Regions from separate parts of the Arthrobacter sp. R3-55 genome, predicted to be linked through region 1. Evidence: riboswitches for the same ligand, from Rfam matches in the RefSeq annotation. Region 1 holds a riboswitch; each other region holds the start of a gene.
The links. Region 1 has a riboswitch for thiamine pyrophosphate ahead of thiC (phosphomethylpyrimidine synthase ThiC). Riboswitches for the same ligand answer to the same signal wherever they lie in the genome.
Positions count from the first base shown of each region.

Region 2: another riboswitch for thiamine pyrophosphate. It lies ahead of M1D51_RS02500 (ECF transporter S component); the one in region 1 lies ahead of thiC (phosphomethylpyrimidine synthase ThiC).
Region 3: another riboswitch for thiamine pyrophosphate. It lies ahead of thiO (glycine oxidase ThiO); the one in region 1 lies ahead of thiC (phosphomethylpyrimidine synthase ThiC).

Region 1 covers NZ_CP096423.1:1,881,282-1,887,324, forward strand. Annotated here, with positions in the region: gene ffh (signal recognition particle protein) at 1-1,152, shown strand, start outside; gene M1D51_RS08770 (alpha/beta fold hydrolase) at 1,218-1,940, shown strand; gene thiC (phosphomethylpyrimidine synthase ThiC) at 1,923-3,746, opposite strand; TPP riboswitch at 3,742-3,849, opposite strand; gene M1D51_RS08780 (amidohydrolase family protein) at 3,934-5,013, shown strand; gene M1D51_RS08785 (VOC family protein) at 5,089-5,961, shown strand.
Region 2 covers NZ_CP096423.1:512,901-518,943, reverse strand. Annotated here, with positions in the region: gene M1D51_RS02515 (GNAT family N-acetyltransferase) at 1-317, shown strand, start outside; gene M1D51_RS02510 (energy-coupling factor transporter transmembrane component T family protein) at 314-1,108, opposite strand; gene M1D51_RS02505 (ABC transporter ATP-binding protein) at 1,105-2,658, opposite strand; gene M1D51_RS02500 (ECF transporter S component) at 2,658-3,278, opposite strand; TPP riboswitch at 3,356-3,492, opposite strand; gene M1D51_RS02495 (NUDIX hydrolase) at 3,997-4,686, shown strand; gene M1D51_RS02490 (DUF4235 domain-containing protein) at 4,723-4,983, shown strand; gene mnhG (monovalent cation/H(+) antiporter subunit G) at 5,062-5,451, opposite strand; gene M1D51_RS02480 (monovalent cation/H+ antiporter complex subunit F) at 5,441-5,719, opposite strand; gene M1D51_RS02475 (Na+/H+ antiporter subunit E) at 5,716-6,043, opposite strand, start outside.
Region 3 covers NZ_CP096423.1:1,540,571-1,546,613, forward strand. Annotated here, with positions in the region: gene M1D51_RS07260 (TM2 domain-containing protein) at 1-168, opposite strand, end outside; gene M1D51_RS07265 (ferritin-like fold-containing protein) at 323-991, shown strand; gene thiE (thiamine phosphate synthase) at 1,026-1,706, opposite strand; TPP riboswitch at 1,734-1,852, shown strand; gene thiO (glycine oxidase ThiO) at 1,847-3,067, shown strand; gene thiS (sulfur carrier protein ThiS) at 3,119-3,355, shown strand; gene M1D51_RS07285 (thiazole synthase) at 3,359-4,156, shown strand; gene M1D51_RS07290 (4a-hydroxytetrahydrobiopterin dehydratase) at 4,190-4,525, shown strand; gene M1D51_RS07295 (hypothetical protein) at 4,623-4,925, opposite strand; gene M1D51_RS07300 (DUF3107 domain-containing protein) at 4,963-5,187, opposite strand; gene M1D51_RS07305 (TetR/AcrR family transcriptional regulator) at 5,238-5,972, opposite strand; gene moeB (molybdopterin-synthase adenylyltransferase MoeB) at 5,979-6,043, shown strand, end outside.

The sequences.
Region 1 (6,043 bases):
GTCACGCAGCTCCAGGTGGTTGGCCAGCGCGCGGGCGTGCCCGTGTTCGCTCCGCACCCCGGTGCCACTTCCGAGCTGGAGCACCCTGCCGGGGACCCCGTAGCCGTCGCGAAGGCCGGTGTTGAGGAAGCGCGCCAGAAGCTGCACGACGTCGTAATCGTTGACACCGCCGGCCGCCTCGGTGTCGATGCCGAAATGATGGATCAGGCCCGCCGCATCCGCCAGGCGATCATCCCCAACGAAGTTCTCTTCGTCATTGACTCCATGATCGGCCAGGACGCTGTCAACACGGCGATGGCGTTCGATGAAGGCGTCAACTTCACGGGCATCGTGCTGTCCAAGCTCGACGGCGACGCCCGCGGCGGTGCTGCGCTTTCGGTGGCCTCGGTAACCGGTAAGCCGGTCATGTTCGCGTCCACCGGTGAAGGCCTGGACGATTTCGAACTCTTCCACCCTGATCGCATGGCTTCCCGCATCCTGGACATGGGTGACGTCCTCACCTTGATCGAACAGGCTGAGAAGGCGTGGGACAAGGATGAAGCGGCCCGGATGGCGAAGAAGTTCGCCGATCAGGAAGACTTCACCCTGGACGACTTCCTGGCCCAGATGCAGCAGATCCGCAACATGGGCTCCATGAAGAAGATGCTCATGATGATGCCGGGTGCGCAGAACATCCGTCAGCAGCTGGAGAACTTCGATGAGAAGGAGATCGACCGTGTCGAGGCAATCGTCCGGTCCATGACGCCGCACGAGCGCGTAGCTCCCAAGATCATCAACGGCTCACGCCGTGCCCGTATCGCCAAGGGTTCCGGCGTCCACGTGTCCGAGGTCAACGGCCTGTTGGAGCGGTTTGCCCAGGCCCAGAAGATGATGAAGAAGCTAGCCCAGGGCGGCGGCATGCCGGGAATGCCCGGAATGCCTGGCCTTGGCGGCCCGGGCGGAGGACGCAAGGGCGGCAAGAATGCGCCCAAGAAGAAGGCTCGTTCCGGCAATCCGGCAAAGGCCGCACAGGAACTGCGGGATGCCGAAGCCAAGCGGGCGAACGCAGCCTCGGCAGCGCCGTCGGGTGCGGCTTTCGGACAGGGCGCGGCGGACTTCGACCCCTCTTCGCTCAACCTTCCCAAGGGCTTCGAGAAGTTCCTCGGTAAATAGGCTGTGGCCGGCATCCCAACGGCGTTTGCAGTTGGGATGTCAGGGCCGTGGAATAGGCTGAACCAATGCATAAGCAGCGCGTAGTCTTCGTTCACGGCCTGGGTAGTTTCGGTGCCGCTGCCTGGCCGAAACAGCACGGCATGGCCCTTGCCTATGACGCGCTGTTCCTACGCCGGCACGGCTTCGACGCCGCTGCCGAACCATTGGAATCGAGCGTCGCCGCTGACGTTGCCATTGTCATCAATGCCCTCGCGGATTCGGGCGGCGGCCATGTGGTTGCGCACGAGCAAGGTGCCATTTCCGCCATGCTTGCAGCTATCGAGCGCCCGGACCTGGTGTATTCGCTGAGCCTGGTTGAGCCTGCCTGCCTGTCCCTGACTGCCGAGCTTCCAGCCACCGCATCCCACCGTGCCCTCATGGGGCCGCTGTTCGATGTCCGCAACCAGCTCAACGATGCCGACTACCAGCGTGAGTACTACCGCCGGGCGTTCTCTGCCGAGACCGGGGGATTGGATTCTCCCGAAGCCCGGCGTTCAGCCCGCAGGCTCAGGCTCCAGGCCCCGCCATGGGATGCTCCGCTGCACATTGTCCCCGGCGTCCCTACCTTGGTACTCACTGGCGGGTGGGAACCCCTCTACGAGGAAATTGCCGGTTATCTCCAGGAGACCGGCGCCCTCCGCCGGGTAGCAGCGGGAGGGCACCGGCCCCAGGACTCACTGGACGGAGATCACATTATCCGTTCGTTTGTTGCGGACGTCAGGCGGGCCATGTCAGTCCAGGCTTCCTGAACCGGCCTCAACTGCGGTGGGGACCTGAAGTTCCGGCAAATAGACTTTTCCACCCGAGGCCAGGAATTCCTGGCTCTTCCCGCGCATGCCGCTGTACATTTCTGTGATCGCTGCTTGTGCTTCCGCTGATCCGTATTCGTCCCGGATGTCCTGGCTGATGCGCATCGAACAGAACTTGGGGCCGCACATGGAGCAGAAATGAGCGGTCTTGGCAGGTTCTGCCGGCAACGTTTCGTCGTGGAATGCTTCCGCCGTCTCCGGATCCAGCGAGAGGGCGAACTGGTCGCGCCAACGGAACTCGAACCTGGCCTTGGACAGCGCATCGTCGCGTTCATGGGCCCCGGGATGGCCCTTGGCGAGGTCGGCGGCATGTGCTGCGATCTTGTAGGTGATGACGCCCGTTTTCACGTCATCCTTGTTTGGAAGGCCCAAATGTTCCTTGGGCGTCACATAACAGAGCATGGCAGTCCCGTATCTGGCGATCTCGGTGGCACCGATGGCTGAGGTGATGTGGTCATAGCCAGGGGCTACATCGGTGACCAAAGGTCCCAAGGTGTAGAACGGAGCTCCCTTGCAAAGTTCCTGCTGCCGTTCCACGTTCTCCCTGACCAGGTGGAACGGCACATGGCCCGGTCCTTCCACCATGACCTGGACATCGAACTCCCACGCCCGCTGCGTCAGCTCGGCCAGGGTGTCCAATTCGGCAAACTGGGCGGCATCGTTGGCGTCGGCGATCGCACCCGGTCGCAGGCCGTCGCCCAGGGAGAAGGCGACGTCGTAGCGGGCGAAAATTTCGCAGAGCTCGTCAAAGTGGGTGTACAGGAAGTTTTCCTGGTGGTGCGCCAGGCACCAGCCGGCCATGATCGACCCGCCGCGGGAGACGATTCCGGTCACCCGGTTGGCCGTCAGGGGCACATAGCGCAGCAGCACGCCGGCGTGGATGGTCATGTAGTCCACGCCTTGCTCGCATTGCTCCATCACGGTGTCCCGGAAGATCTCCCATGTCAGCTTGTTGGCTTCGCCGTTAACCTTTTCCAGGGCCTGGTAGATGGGGACGGTCCCGATCGGGACAGGGGAGTTGCGGATCAGCCACTCCCGCGTGGTGTGGATGTCATCACCGGTGGAAAGGTCCATGACGGTATCGGCACCCCATTGTGTAGCCCACTGCAGCTTGTCCACTTCTTCTGCGATGGAGCTGGTAACTGCCGAGTTACCGATGTTGGCATTGATCTTCACCAGGAAGGCTTTGCCGATGATCATCGGTTCTGACTCGGGGTGGTTGATGTTGTTGGGAATGATGGCCCGCCCCGCGGCTACTTCGCTTCTGACCAGCTCAACATCACAGTTTTCCCGCAGTGCGACGAACTGCATCTCAGGAGTCACCATCCCCTGCCTGGCATAGTGCATCTGCGTGACGGTCCTACCTTCGACGGCGCGTCGAGGCACTGGTTTCGCGCCCTTCCATTCCGCTGATGCTTCCCCGCGCCTAACCGCGGACCTTCCGTCATCGAGCAGGTTTCGTTGCCGCCCGGAGTAGGCCTCGGTGTCTGCGCGGTCCTCGATCCAGGCAGCGCGGAATGGTTCCAATCCCATGATGGGGTCACTGCCGGGACCTGCCGTGCGGTACACCTGGAACGGGTGGTTGGCTTTGCCGTTCGGGGAAGGTTCCAGCGCGATCTCCGTGAAGGGAACCCGGATTCCGTTCTCCTTATCCTCGCGGTAGGCCAAGGAATGGGACTTCATGGCCTGGGTCGCGGATCCAACCGCATTTTGGGCAGGGCTGTGCTGTGTTTTGGTGGTGCTCAAAGGATTACTCACTTCCTTCGCCGGCATTACCCGGACAGGTTCAACGGTCGCAGACTGCTTCAGTCCGATCTCAGCCCCTGCAAGGGCACCCGTGTGGTCGTAGACGAAGCTACCACAGCTGCCAACAGGCACCCAGTCACATGCGTGCACCAACCTTCAAGGCACTGCGGCAGACTAGGCTTTTTCCATGGCCACCATCGAATTTTCCGGACCCGTGCTCGTCTCGAGCAGCGAGGAACGCCACGGGATGTGGTCCGTGGACGGCATCCTGACCTTTGTCCGTCCCGCGAAGGCGCCGGACCGTGTACTGGATGGCTGGGTCCTCCCGGGTTTTGTTGACGCTCACTGCCACATTGGTCTGGGAGTGGGCGGCGCCGTTGGCGAGCAGGCCACCTTTGCCCAGGCCCGGGCCGACCTCGACGCCGGTACGCTGTTGATCCGCGACGCCGGGTCTCCCAGCGACACCAGATGGGTCCAGCAGCGTACAGACTTGCCCCGGCTGATCCGGGCGGGCCGGCACATTGCCCGGAGCCGGCGGTATATCCGTGGGTTGGGCCACGAAATCGAACCCGGCGATCTCGTCGAGACGGTTCGGAAGGAAGCCCGGGACGGTGACGGGTGGGTGAAGTTGGTGGGGGACTGGATTGACCGGGGCCACGGCGATCTCGCCGCCTCGTTCCCGGCCGACATCGTGAAGGACGCCATCTCCGCCGCCCACGATGAGGGCGCCAGGGTAACCGCGCACTGCTTTGCCGAGGACACCATCGACCACATGCTAGATGCCGATATTGATTGCATTGAACATGCAACGGGCCTGCTGCCGCGGCACATTCCCCGCTTGGTGGAGCAGTCCGTGCCGATCGTTCCCACGCTGGTCAATATCGCCACCTTCCCCGATATTGCCGCCCAGGCTGCTCCGAAGTTTCCCGACTACGCGGACCATATGATGCGTCTGTGGGAGCGGCGGCGCGAGCGTGTGCTGGAGGCCTTTGAGGCGGGCGTGTCAATCTACACGGGCACGGATGCCGGCAGTGTGATCAGGCACGGCAGGATCGCCGATGAGATGAAAGAACTGCACGACGCCGGCCTGCCGCCGGCGGCGGTCCTGGACGCCGCAACCTGGGGCGCCCGTGAGTGGCTGGGAGCCGAAGGGATCAGCGAAGGGGCGAGCGCCGACGTCGTGCTGTGTTCCGAGGATCCGCGGCTCCGGCTGGAGAGTGTTTCCCGCCTCCAACACATTGTTCTTCGTGGTTCACTGGTTCGTTAGGAATAAATTGAAGCTTCAAGTAATTTAGTCTGTAGAAGGTGTCGATAGGCGGCACCGCGGAAACAGGAGCTTCGCATGACCACACCATTGAGCCAGGATCTTCTGCCGGCTGAACTCACCATGGGCACGGTAATGCTCAAGGTTGGCGACATGAAGGTCATGAGTGACTATTATCAGCGGGCCCTTGGCCTGGAAATCGTGGCCGAGCAGGACGGCGGTTTGTATCTTGGGCGCGTCGGGAAGCCGGTGGTGCATCTCGCTCCGGCGTCCGGCCTCCGGATTCCAGGCCGCGGGGAGGCGGGTCTGTTCCATACGGCCATCCTGTTCGAAGACCAGCCGTCCCTGGCCGCGACGATCGCTACCGCCGCCGAATACGAGCCCCGCGCCTTTGCGGGCAGCGCCGACCACCTGGTCAGCGAAGCGTTCTACTTCACAGACCCCGAGGGCAATGGCATTGAGCTCTACTATGACAAGCCGCGGGAACTGTGGCAGTGGGACGGCAAGAGCGTGGTGATGGACAATGTGGCCCTGCCGCCGCAGCGATTCCTCCAACAGCACCTCAACGAAGCTGCGGTGACCGGCCAACACCAGGCGGCGGCGGGAATCGGACACGTCCACTTGCAGGTAGGTGACGTCGCAACTGCCCAGCGCTTCTATGTGGAAACCCTTGGTTTTGAGCGGACCGCGGGCTGGCATGGTCAGGCGCTGTTCGTTTCCGCCGGCGGCTATCACCACCACATGGCCATGAATGTCTGGAACAGCCGTGGTGCCGGCCCCCGGAAGGACACTCTGGGTCTGGGGGAAGTGCTCATTGAAGTCCCTGGTGCCGAGGACGTAGCCGCCCTGGCGGATCGTTTGAAGGTTGCAGGCGTGGAGAATCATCACACCGGTGCCGAGCTTCACTTTGAGGATCCGTGGCGGAACAAGTTGCGGGTCGCAGTTCGCTAAGCCGCGTCGCATCTGCTGCACTAGGCTGGGCAGTGACGGCACGGAACCATTCGGGTTGTGTGCCGCCGCCCCGTCAGCACGA
Region 2 (6,043 bases), 1.4 Mb from region 1:
TGCACGATCCCGTGGGCGAGGCCTACCCCGCGCGGGAGGCGGACATCGGCATGCACCTGCTGCTGGCACCGGCTACCCGGCCCATCCCACACTTCACCCCGCGGCTTGGCACGTCCTTGATCAAGTACATGTTCTCCCTGCCCGGCAAGGACCGTATTGTGGTGGAGCCCGACTCCCGCAATGCCAAAGCCCTCCGTCGTTTGGAAGCTACCTGCTTTGAGCTTGGCCCCATCATCCAGCTCGCCGAGAAGGAAGCCCAGCTCGGATTCCTGACGAGGGCAGGCTTTGATGAGATCCAGGAGCAGCAGGCCCGCTAGCGCCAGACGAAACTCCAGGTTCCCGCGCCGACGGCTGCGAGCACTGCACCGGCGGCGATGAGAAGCCCGCCAAGGACCACCCATACGTCCAGCAGTGAGTACGTGGATTCGCGTGCCCAGGTTCGCTGCCCGCCGCCGAAGCCGCGCGCTTCCATGGTCACCGCCAAACGCGACGCCCTCCTCACGGCCTGGACCAGTAACCCGAAGCTCTGGCCGAGAGTAGCCTTCAACCGTTGGAACGGGCTGCCTTGGGAACCGACACCACGGGCGCGGCGGGCCATGCCGATTGTCTGCCACTCTTCTGCCATCAGGCCCACCAGCCTCATGGCTGCCAGGGAGCCCAGGACAAATCGGTGCGGCAGCTTGGCCTTTTGCGCCAGCGCATCGGCCAGATCAGTCGGGTCCGTGCAGGTCATCAGCAGGATCGCCGGTAAGGCAATCGCCAAACCGCGCAGCATGAAACCCAGCCCCAGTTCAAGGGAACCTTCGCTGATGGACCAGAGTCCGACGTCGAGCAGTACAGCGCCGCTGTCCGCCGCCACGATCGCCGTGCTCCAGCCGCCAATCGCTGCCGCCATGATCAAAGGCCAGGCCCGCTGCCACAAAAGGCGTACAGTGAGGCCGGCCAGCGGGAAGAGCGCCAGTTCCGCAAGGAGTGCTGTTGACGCCGATACCCAGTCGATGGACAAGGCCAGCACCAGGGAAATCAGGAAGACCGACACGAACTTGGCCAAGGGGTTGGCGCGGGTCAGCAGGGCGTGGTTTCCGCGAATGTTCAAAGCGTCCCTCACGCCGCACCCGCTTCCTGATGCGTGGCCTCACCTTGGGAGATCGGGCCGAGCCGCAGTTCCGTGCCTCCGAGTACTGCACTGAATTCCTGGTCGTGGGTCACGGACACCACCGCCGTACCGGCATCCAACAGCTCCGAAAGAAAGGACGCCAGCTCGGCCCAGGTATTGGCGTCCTGGCCGAACGTTGGCTCATCGAGCACCAGGACCTTGGGGTGCGCAGCCAGGACCGTGGCCACCGAAAGCCGCCGCTTCTCGCCCCCGGAGAGCGTGTAGGGGTTGGCATCCACCAGGTGTGTGAGTCGCAGCCGCTCCAGGAGCTCGTCCACGCGTTCCTCACCGTGGCCCAAATGCCTGGGACCAAACATCAATTCGTCCAGCACGTTGCCTGTGACAAACTGGTGCTCCGGTTCCTGGAACACCGTGCCGATACGGGAGATCAGCTGCTCCGCTTTCCACTTGAACGGGTCAATACCCGCACCCTCGGAAAGCTCGACGGCGGCACTCACCGTACCGTCCACCGGCGCCAAAAGACCGGCCAATGTGAGCGCAAAAGTGGACTTGCCGGCACCGTTCGGTCCTGTGACCGTCAGGGCTTGGCCTGCCCTGACCTGTGCACTGATCCCGGATTGCGCGGGGACGGGCGGTATGGTTTTGAAGCCCTTGCGCCGCGGTTTTTCCCGGGACACGGCCAGATCCTGGGTTGCCAGGAGAAGCTGCGCGGTGTCGGGCTGGTTCAGGCGGCCCCTGGTTGCAGGAACGTACCCCGGCACCCAGACACCGGCCGACATCAGCATGGTGCGGGCTTCGGACAGGACCTGGTCCGGTGGGCCGTCCAAGAGGACGCCGGCGGTTGACCCAGGCGCCAGGACCACAATCCGGTCCACCAGGTCCTTCCATACGGACACCCGGTGTTCCACAACCACCAAGGTGGCACCGGTCTTATCCAGGCAGCGCCGAACAGCATCACGGACTTCCAGCACTCCGGCCGGATCCAGGTTGGCCGTCGGCTCGTCCAAGAGGATCAGGCCGGGGCGCATCGCCAAAATACCGGCAAGCGCAAGGCGCTGCTTTTGGCCTCCGGACAGTGCCGCCGTCGGGTGATCCAGTGGCAAACCGCCGCCGGCAGCGGTGCGCAACCCGACGTCGTCGAGCGCTTCATGGACGCGGGACCAAATCTCCTCGCGCGGAACGGCAAGGTTTTCCGCGCCGAAAGCGACGTCGTCACCCACCCGGGACAGCACCACTTGCGTCTCGGGGTCCTGCTGCATCAGCCCTGCGCGCCCACGTTGCTCGCGGGGCGCAACACCGTCGATCAGCAGGGAGCCGGTCTCGTCAGAGTCGTCTTCCTCATCGCTCAGCACGCCGGCAAGGGCATGCAGGAGCGTGGACTTGCCGGCACCCGAAGGCCCCAGCAACAGCACGCGCTCTCCCGGTTCAATCCGGAGATCGAGGCTTTGAACGGCGGCTTGGGCCCGGCCGGCATGCCGCCAACCCCAGCCCTCAGCTGAGATGGCGGCAGGCCTCACCGTGCCGCTTTGCGTGGCGGACATCAGCTGAAGACTGGCTCCGAAGCGGCCTTGCGCGATGCGAAGGAGCTCAGCACGCCGGTCTTTGCCAGGCCGCGGGTGGCGATCCAGGACAGTGCGCCGGCGATTATTGCACCGGAAATCGTGGTGAAGGTGATGTAGGCCAGTTTGTCGACGGCCTCGTAGGCAATGTTCCAGCCCCAAGGCAGGAAGGAGTCGTTGAGACCGCAAAAGAGGCCCGCACCGGCGCCGGCAAGGAGGGCAGCCGGCAGGTTGAACTTCTTGTACCGGAAAGCGGCAAAGATGAGCTCGGCACCCAGACCCTGCAGAACGCCGGAGATGAGTACCGTGGTGCCGTACTGCGAACCCATGATGAGCTCCCCTGTAGCCGCAACAGCTTCACAGAAGAGCGCTGCCCCTGGCTTGCGGATAATGAGCATGCCCAGCACTGCGGGGATCATCCAACCACCGGCGATCAAGCCTGTCAGGGGCGGATATGTCGCGTTCATGGGGATGGACACCAGAGCAGCGCCCTGGGACCAGGCCCAGAAGATCACGCCGCCGGCAATGGCGATCAAGGCCGCCACAACAATGTCTACAACACGCCAGTTATAACTGGTCTTCTTCACGTTTACCGTGGTCATTTTCTGCCTCCTGAGGTTACAGGAGGGGAAAGTGCTCCCCGGATCCCGGGATCGGCTTGCGCCGCCCGTTTCCGGACACTCTGAGAAGCTCGACTCCCTTGCGCCGGTACTAACCGGATCAGGTTCGAGGGTCTGCGGCTGTCCGCACTCTCAGCGCCCTCGCGTCACCTGCATCTCTGCAAGGAACGACGGCGGCGCTCCCCTGTCGTTATCAAATCTGCCCTGATGGGCTGGTTCAGTTTACACCTGGGCGTGTTGCCGGCGCTGGCCCCCTGCCGGAATGCGGTCACAATCGGCTCTGCCCGTGCCCGTTGCGAGGCCCGCTCTGCGCCCCACCCCCGGGATCTCACACGCACACCAGGCCCCACAACAAAACCCACCCACGTTGCGAGGCCCGCTCTGCGCCCCACCCCCGGGATCTCACACGCACACCAGGCCCCACAACAACCCCCCCTACGTTGCGAGGCCCGCTCTGCGCCCCACTCCCGGGATTTAGCACGCACACCAGGCCCCACAACAACACCCACCCACGTTGCGAGGCCCGCTCTGCGCCCCACCCCCGGGAATTAGCACGCACACCAGGCCCCACAACAACACCCCCTACGTTGCGAGGCCCGCTCTGCGCCCCACCCCCGGGAACTAGCACGCACACCAGACCCCACAACCCGACCTGAGAGAATGAACCAGCAGAATCCACCGCGGCAAAAGGGGCACCTCCATGACTGACCTTCCCCAGCACGACCTCCCCCTTCCCACTGATGTATCCGAACCCCGGCTCGCTGCCAGCGTCATCCTGCTCCGCGATGCACCCGGTGGTCTCCAAGCGTTCGTCCAGCACAGGGTGAGCACCATGGATTTCGCGGCCGGAATGGTGGTCTTCCCGGGAGGCCGGGTGGATGCTGCGGACGAGTCAGGCTGGGACTACCCAGCGGACCTGCTTGAACGCCACGCCGCCGCCTGGCATTCAAGCTCAATCGGCACCGACCATTCACAGGCGCCCACCCGTGCCGGCACGGTCCTCAGTGCCGCAATCCGTGAAGTCCAAGAGGAGTCCGGGCTGAGCATCAGCGCCACGGATCTCCGCCCTTGGGCCAACTGGATCACGCCCACGGACATGCCGAAGCGCTTTGACACCTATTTTTATGTTGCCAAACCGGCCCCGGAAGCTACCCCCCGGCATCAAACCACGGAGGCGTGGCAGTCGTTGTGGATGCCCGTGGATCAGATCCTGGAATCCGAAGCAGCCGGGACCCTGAAGCTCATGCCGCCCACGTATTACCTGCTCAAAGAAATTGCGGAGTTTGAAACCGTTGAGGCTGTGTGGTCCGCAGAACACGCGGTCGTTCCGGTACTGGCACCGGCGGGTTCGCTGGCTGCGTTTCTGAAGGAGCGGGAAAGCCGCCGCTAGCGCTTGGGTGGGCCCACGGCCAGCTAGGCTGGGGGCATGAACCTCTTCTTCAAGCTGCTGGGCACCGGAGTGAGCCTCGGAGCAGGCTTCGTCGGTACAAAACTCGTCAACAAAGGGTGGGAAAAGGCCACTGGCAACAAGCCGCCCCTGGGCAATGACGACATGGAGACGAGCTTGCGTTCCGCACTGACTTTCGCCCTGATCTCGGCCTTCGTCAGCACGCTCATCCAAGTCCTGGCGAGCAGGGGCACTCAGCGCGCCATTGCACGCTTCGCCAAGACCCACGACATCGTCTAGGCACCAACAGAAGCAACGCGGGGTCACTTCCTGCCCATCCCTCAGGGGATTCAGGGCCGGAGGTGACCCCGCGTCGTTCTAACGTTCCGTGGGCTCTTGCCCCGCAGCTGCCCGCTGCACAACGGCCTCGAGTTCATCCTTCGTGAGCATCTCGCGGTGGCCGTGCTTGGTGCGGTAGGCGGAGCGGCCCACCATGTGGGCGGACACCGGTGCGGTCAGCAGTTGGAAGATCCATGCCACCAGAAGGACAGGCCACACCCACCACGTCCGCATCTGGAGGCCGATCGCGGCAAGCATGAGGAACAGTCCCAGAACCTGCGGCTTGGTGGCTGCGTGCATGCGGCTCATGAGGTCCGGGAATCGCAGCAAACCGATGGCAGCACCCAGGGACATCAGCGCACCAACCACCAGGAACACAGCGGTGACGGCATCGATCACGGCATCCACGCCGGTTGCGTCAGGACTCATTGCTCTGTTCCCTCCGTTCCGCGACGAACCGTGCAACGGTCACCGATCCAATGAACCCGATCACCGCGAGGGCCACCAGCAACATGAGGTTGTTGAGGTGCCTGTTCATTGCCATGTCGATTGCAAGGGCAGCGCCCAGGATGGCCAACAGGACATCCGATGCCAGAACCCTGTCCAGCAACGACGGGCCGATCGCGATGCGGACAATAGCCCCTGCCGCGGCCAAGCTGAGGATCACAGCTGTGGCGACGAGAACAAATTCCTTCATAGCGTTGCCCCTTCCATTCCCGGACGCTGTTCGGAATCCAAGGCCGCGACTTCTTCCCGAGTGCCCATGATCCGGATCAATCGCGCCTCGATGACGCGTGTTTCCTCACGGATCTTTTGGATATCCGCTTCTTCATAAATATTGAGCGCGTGCAAGTACAGGGTGGACGTTGAGCGGTCCACTTCCACCACCAGCGAACCCGGGATCAACGAGATCACGTGGCCCGTGGCCGTCACCATCAGGTCCGAGTGGCTCCGCAGGGGAACGGCGACGACGGCGCTGCGCACCTTGGGTCCCTTGACTACAGCCAGGAACAACACCAGG
Region 3 (6,043 bases), 340 kb from region 1:
GGTGCCCGTGCCGGGTGCACCGTAAGGGCTGGAAGAGATCCCTGGCTGATACGGGGACGGCGGTCCGCCCTGATACTGGCCCTGGTTGCCGTAGGCACCTGATGCAGGCGGTACTGGGGGAGTTCCGTTCCCGTTGTCGGGCATGGGCGGGTAGCTGGGGTTACTCATGAATCATCCTTCAGGGAATGGGTGCGAGGAGGAGGACACATGGCCCGCAGGCAGGCCGGACGGTCAACTCACTTCCAGTAAGCCTAGTAGCACCCCCGTCTCTGCCGGCAAACCATCAGGGAGGCTTGTGGATAGCCAGGGATACTCTTGGACCATGGGCACTTCCCGGGACGTCGCAGATTCTGCGGGACAACTCGCGCCTGAACTGCTGGGCGCCATGGCTTACGGAGAATTGTCCGCTTTCGGCCGGCTTTCATCCGACTCCCGATTCGCTCCAACCCTCCACGACAGATCGGTGCTGGCCAAAATTGCGGTCGGAGCCTACGGAAACTTCGCGTTGTTGAGTGATCGGCTCACAGAGATGGGCCTCGATCCTGAAGAGGCCATGATGCCCTTCCAACGCTCCTTTGACCACTTCCATGAACGCACCAAACCCGCGGACTGGTTCGAATCCGTGATGAAGGCCTACGTCATCGACACCGTCTCCTCGGACTTCTACCGCGCTGTAGCCACCTTCCTTGACCCCGCAACACAGCAATTCGTGGAGCGGGTGGCTTCACCTGACCAAGCAACGGAAGTGCTTCGTGTCCTGCTGCGGCGGGCCTTGGCCGATGACCCGCGGCTGGCTTCACGCTTGGCGTTGTGGGGGCGCCGGTTGGTGGGGGAAGCGCTCACGCAGGCGCAAAGGGTGGGCATGGAGCACCCACAGTTGGGCCCGACACTGAAAAGCGGTGGTGACGCCCGTGCGTCAGTCAAGAGAATGACAGGCGAGCTGGCCGAGCGGCACTCGCGCCGGATGACGGGACTGGGCCTCACCGCATAGCGGCGTGGCGGGGACTAAGCCTGAACTGCCTGTATCAGGCGGCGTCCAGCGCCTCCAGCAACGACTTCGCTGCCGTCGTCGGGTCCGTGGCTTCGGTGATGGCACGGACCACCACGATCCTGCCGGCCCCGGCAGCCACTACCTGCTCGACGTTGCTGAGATCAATCCCTCCGATGGCAAACCACGGCAGGTGCACGGCGCCGTCGGTGGTCTCCTCCGCACGCTTGCTGGCTTCTGCGGCATATGTGACCAAGTCCAATCCCACAGCTTCACGGCCGGGTTTGGTGGGTGTCGCCCAGAGGGGACCAACGCAGAAATAGTCCAGGCCTCCATCGCCCGGGGAGGCTGCGATGGCCGCATTGACCTGCTCAGGGGAGTGGGTGGACAGGCCGATGGCGGGCTGCGGCAGCAACGTTCGAGCCACCCCCAAAGGCAAGTCCTTTTGCCCGATGTGGAACACCGGAGCCCCGGAAACACTGGCAACATCGGCGCGGTCATTGACGGCCCATAGCCGTCCGTGACGTTCGGCAACTCCGCGCAGGACCGCCAGCAACTCCAACTCTTCGGCAGCTTCCAAGGTTTTGTCGCGCAGCTGGATGATGTCCACTCCGCCTTCGAAGGCGGCATCAACGAAGTCTTCAAAATCGCCTTGCCGTCTCCGGGCATCAGTGCATAGATACAGGCGGGCGGTGGCGAGGGCGTCAGTCGGGGTCATGGAAACCAGAGTAGTTCCTCTAAACTGGGCACGTACTGCGGGAGCCGCGACGTCCGTTATATGACTGTCCGGCTGAGAGGGCTTCAGCGCCGACCGCTTGACCTGATCCGGCTAGTACCGGCGTAGGGAAGGAAACCGGAATGGCAGATTCCCGCCACACCACCATGCATGCCGATGTTGCCGTCATTGGTGGCGGCGTCATCGGCTTGGGCGTCGCTGACGAAGCCCGGCGGCTGGGCCGCTCAGTGGTGGTGATCGATCCCGCACCGGCTACCGGAGCCACGTTCGCGGCCGCCGGAATGCTGGCCCCCGTCAGCGAACTGCACTACCAGGAGGAAGACCTCCTGGAGCTGATGCTCGAGTCGTCCCGGTTGTGGCCGGCGTTTGCGGCCAACCTGGGTAGCAGAGGGCAAGACACCGGATACCGCACGACGCCGACGCTTGCCGTGGGTGCCGACGCCGCGGACCGCCGGGCGTTGGCAGATCTTCGGGCAGTACAGCTTGCTGCCGGCCTGGAGGTTGAGCCGTTGTCCCTGCGCGACGCCCGCGATCGCGAGCCACTCCTCAGTCCACAGATCTCCAGCGCCTTCGATATTCCCGCGGACCACCAGGTGGATCCCCGGAAGCTGGCCTCATGCCTCCTGTCGGGGTTGGCAGCCCACTGCGCCGGTGACTCCACATGGGTCCACGGTGCCGCGGGCGGTTATGCCGTAACTGCCAAGGCAAACAGCTTGCTGTGGGACGGAGATCGCGTAGCAGGAGTGGAAATCGAGGGTGATGGCACTGTCCTCGCCGCGGAAACGGTGGTGGCAAACGGGCTGGGAGCGGCCGGACTGGCCGGACTCCCGGACGGTCTGACCCTGCCCGTGCGCCCGGTGTACGGCGACATCCTGAGGCTTCGGGTTCCTAAACACCTTCAGCCGCTCCTCAGCTCCACGGTCCGCGGAATGGTCCGTGGAGTGCCCGTCTACATCGTGCCCCGCGACGACGGCACCGTGGTCATCGGGGCCACCCAGCGCGAGGACGGATTGTCAGCGTCCTCCCAGGCGGTCTCAGCAGGCGGCGTCTACCAGCTGCTGCGGGACGCCCAAGTACTGGTCCCCGCAGTGGCCGAACTCGAACTGCTCGAAGCAACAGCCCGGGCACGCCCCGGAACACCGGACAACGCTCCGTTGCTGGGGCGGGCAGCCGGTCCCACCGGGGATGTTGACGGCCTGGTGATCGCCACGGGGTTCTTCCGGCACGGAGTCCTCCTGACGCCCGCAGCGGCACGGATCGTGGGTGAGCTGATTAACGGCTCGTCAGACCACCGGTGGGCAGCTTTCCGCCCGGACCGTTTCAGTGCAGCGCGGGTTCATTGATGGGCCATCAATGAACCTGCGCCGCCCTAATCTCGAGAACAAGGAAACAGCATGAACATCAAACTCAACGGATCCGATCACGCAGTGGCCGATGACGCATCGGTCAGCACCGTGGTCACCGCCGTCACGGGCCGGGTCCTGGACCACCGCGGACAGGCGGCCGACGGCGGCAAGCTGGGTGTCGCCGTCGCCCGTAACTCCGAAGTGGTGCCGCGGAGCCAATGGGCTGCAACGGCGCTCGCCGACGGAGACGAACTCGAACTGGTAACAGCAGTCCAAGGAGGCTGAATCATGACAACAGCAAATACAGAGGTCCGCACGGACGCCCTGGTGATCGACGACGTCGTCCTCGGCTCCCGGTTGATCATGGGCACCGGGGGAGCCCCCAGCCTGGATGGGCTGGGCGCGGCGCTCCTGGCCTCGGGGACTGAGCTCACCACCGTTGCCATGCGCCGCTACTCACCGGCGGAAACGGGATCGCTTTTCCAGCTGCTGGTGGACCACGGCATCCGCGTGCTGCCCAACACCGCAGGCTGCTTCACAGCCAAGGACGCAGTGATGACTGCGGAACTGGCCCGGGAAGCCTTGGAAACTGATTGGGTGAAGCTGGAAGTCATCGCCGACGAACACACGCTCCTTCCCGACGCCGTGGAACTGGTTGAGGCAACAGAGCAACTGGTCAACCGCGGATTCAAAGTCTTCGCCTACACCAATGACGACCCCGTTCTGGCTTTGCGCCTGGAAAATCTGGGGGCCGCCGCGGTGATGCCACTTGGCTCGCCGATCGGAACAGGCCTGGGTATCTTGAACCCGCACAACATTGAACTCATCGTCTCCCGGGCCTCAGTCCCCGTGGTGCTCGACGCAGGAATCGGGACCGCCTCCGATGCCGCCCTTGCCATGGAACTGGGCTGCGACGCAGTGCTGCTGGCCACCGCAGTGACACGGGCGCAGAATCCGGTGCAGATGGGCGAGGCCTTCAAGCACGCTGTGATCGCCGGTAGGCTGGCCAGGCAGGCAGGACGGATTCCGCGGCGTGAGCACGCTTTGGCGTCATCGGCCATGGAGGGCCGGGCAGAGTTCCTCTAGCGCCTGGCAGGATCTTCGGGCGAAGGAGCGGACGTGGCTGGAAGCAAGGACCACCTGACACAAGCAGAAATCGACGCCGCCCTCCTGCGGCTTCCCGATTGGAAATACCAGGACGGCCTGGTGACCGTCTACAAAACCCCGACGGCGGCCAAGGCGCTGGCACTTATTGCCGCGGTGGGAGACATCGCTGAACAACAGAACCACCATCCCGATCTGGAATGGCGCTACAACAGGGTCCACGTCCGGTATGTGTCCCACGATGCAGGTGGGCAGGTCACCTCACGCGATGTCGCCGCTGCAACCTCTGTGAGTGAAGCGGCAGCAGGGCTCGGTGCAATGGCTCAGCCGGAGCGTTATCCGGGATCGTGAACAGTTTCGTTAAACAGCAGTGACCGTCGCCCGAGGGGCGGCGGTCACTGCTGTCTAAAAAGCTGCTTGAGTCTTGGCGCCTCAGGGCCTTGGCGACTCAGAGCCGCAGTGCCTTGGTGAGCGCGGCAGTATCATGCTGAGTGCGTATCCGGCCCAGGAAAACCACGACGCCTGCGGCGGCGGCAGTTCCCAGAACGATCGGCAAGAGCCAGGGAATCCAGGTTGCCCCGGGCTGATAACCCAGGCCGGCGCTGATGAACGCAATCCAGCTCAGGGTGCCCACAGCCACCGAAACACCCGCAGGTAAGGCGATGCCGTACTTGCCGTGTCTTTTGTCGTTGGCCCACACGATGAAACCGGTGGCTACGGTAGCCAGAACCACCACAACGAGTGAAAGCATGAAGACTCCTTAGCGGACTGCGTCAGCGGGACAGGCCTTAGAGGGCGCCGAAACCGACGCGACGAACTTCCTCGGCACCGATTTCCACGTAGCCCAGAACGCTGCCGGGAACAATGATCTGGCGGCCCTTTTCATCGGTCAAGCGCAGTTCCGAGCCCTTTGACACGGCCTCTGCCACGATTTTGGCCACGGCGTCTGCATCCAAAGCGGATTCGAGCACGATTTCACGGCCAACGTTCTGAATGCCGATCTTTACTTCCACAGCAAGGCCTCCAAGCCAATCAAGTTGTAAGTCAGTCCTCTATTTGTAGCCTAGGACTCTTTGGGGAATCGACTGATTCCGCGCCAAGCTAAACGATAGATCAGATCACTGGCCACATCGAGGTCAAGGTTCCCGTCCGTTTCGAGCCAATAGCGGGCGCTGACTTGCGCCATGCCGGCCAGGCCGCGGCCCAGGAGCTGGGCTTCCAAAGGTGGCAACTTGGTGTCCTCGGCAATGACATGGGCCACCGCATCAGCGAACGTTTTGTTGAAGGTCTCCAAACGGGAGCTGACGTCGGGATCGTTGATGAGGTCCGATTCGAAGACCAAACGGTGGGCTTGGTCATCATCGGCGATGAACCGGTAATAGGCCCGCATGACGGCCTTGACGCGCTCCTTGTTGTCCGTGGTGGAGTTCAAGGCGCTGAGCATCAGCTCCGTCAGGGTGGCCAGGTGGCTGTCCAGGAGCGCCATATAAAGCTCGCGTTTGGACGGAAAGTGCTGGTACAGCACCGGTTTGCTCACATGGGCGGCCTCGGCGATTTCGTCCATGGCCGCGCCATGGAAACCGTTGGAGACGAAGACTTCCAACGCCGCATTCAACAACTGCGCGCGGCGTTCGTCGCGCGGCAACCTTGGTGAACGTGTTGGCACGGCCCGTTCCTGCTTGGCCTGCGCCCCATCGTGTGCCCTTGTGCCGTCAGCCACAGTCTGCCGCCTTTCCTTTGCAGTTATGACCACTCTACCGGTGGGTAATATGACCGGGCGGCATCGGCAGGCATACATTGGGGTATGGCCTCAATTGTTGCTGCCCGCCCTGCTGCGCCCGCTGTCCTGCCGCCCCTTGTTGAACCGGC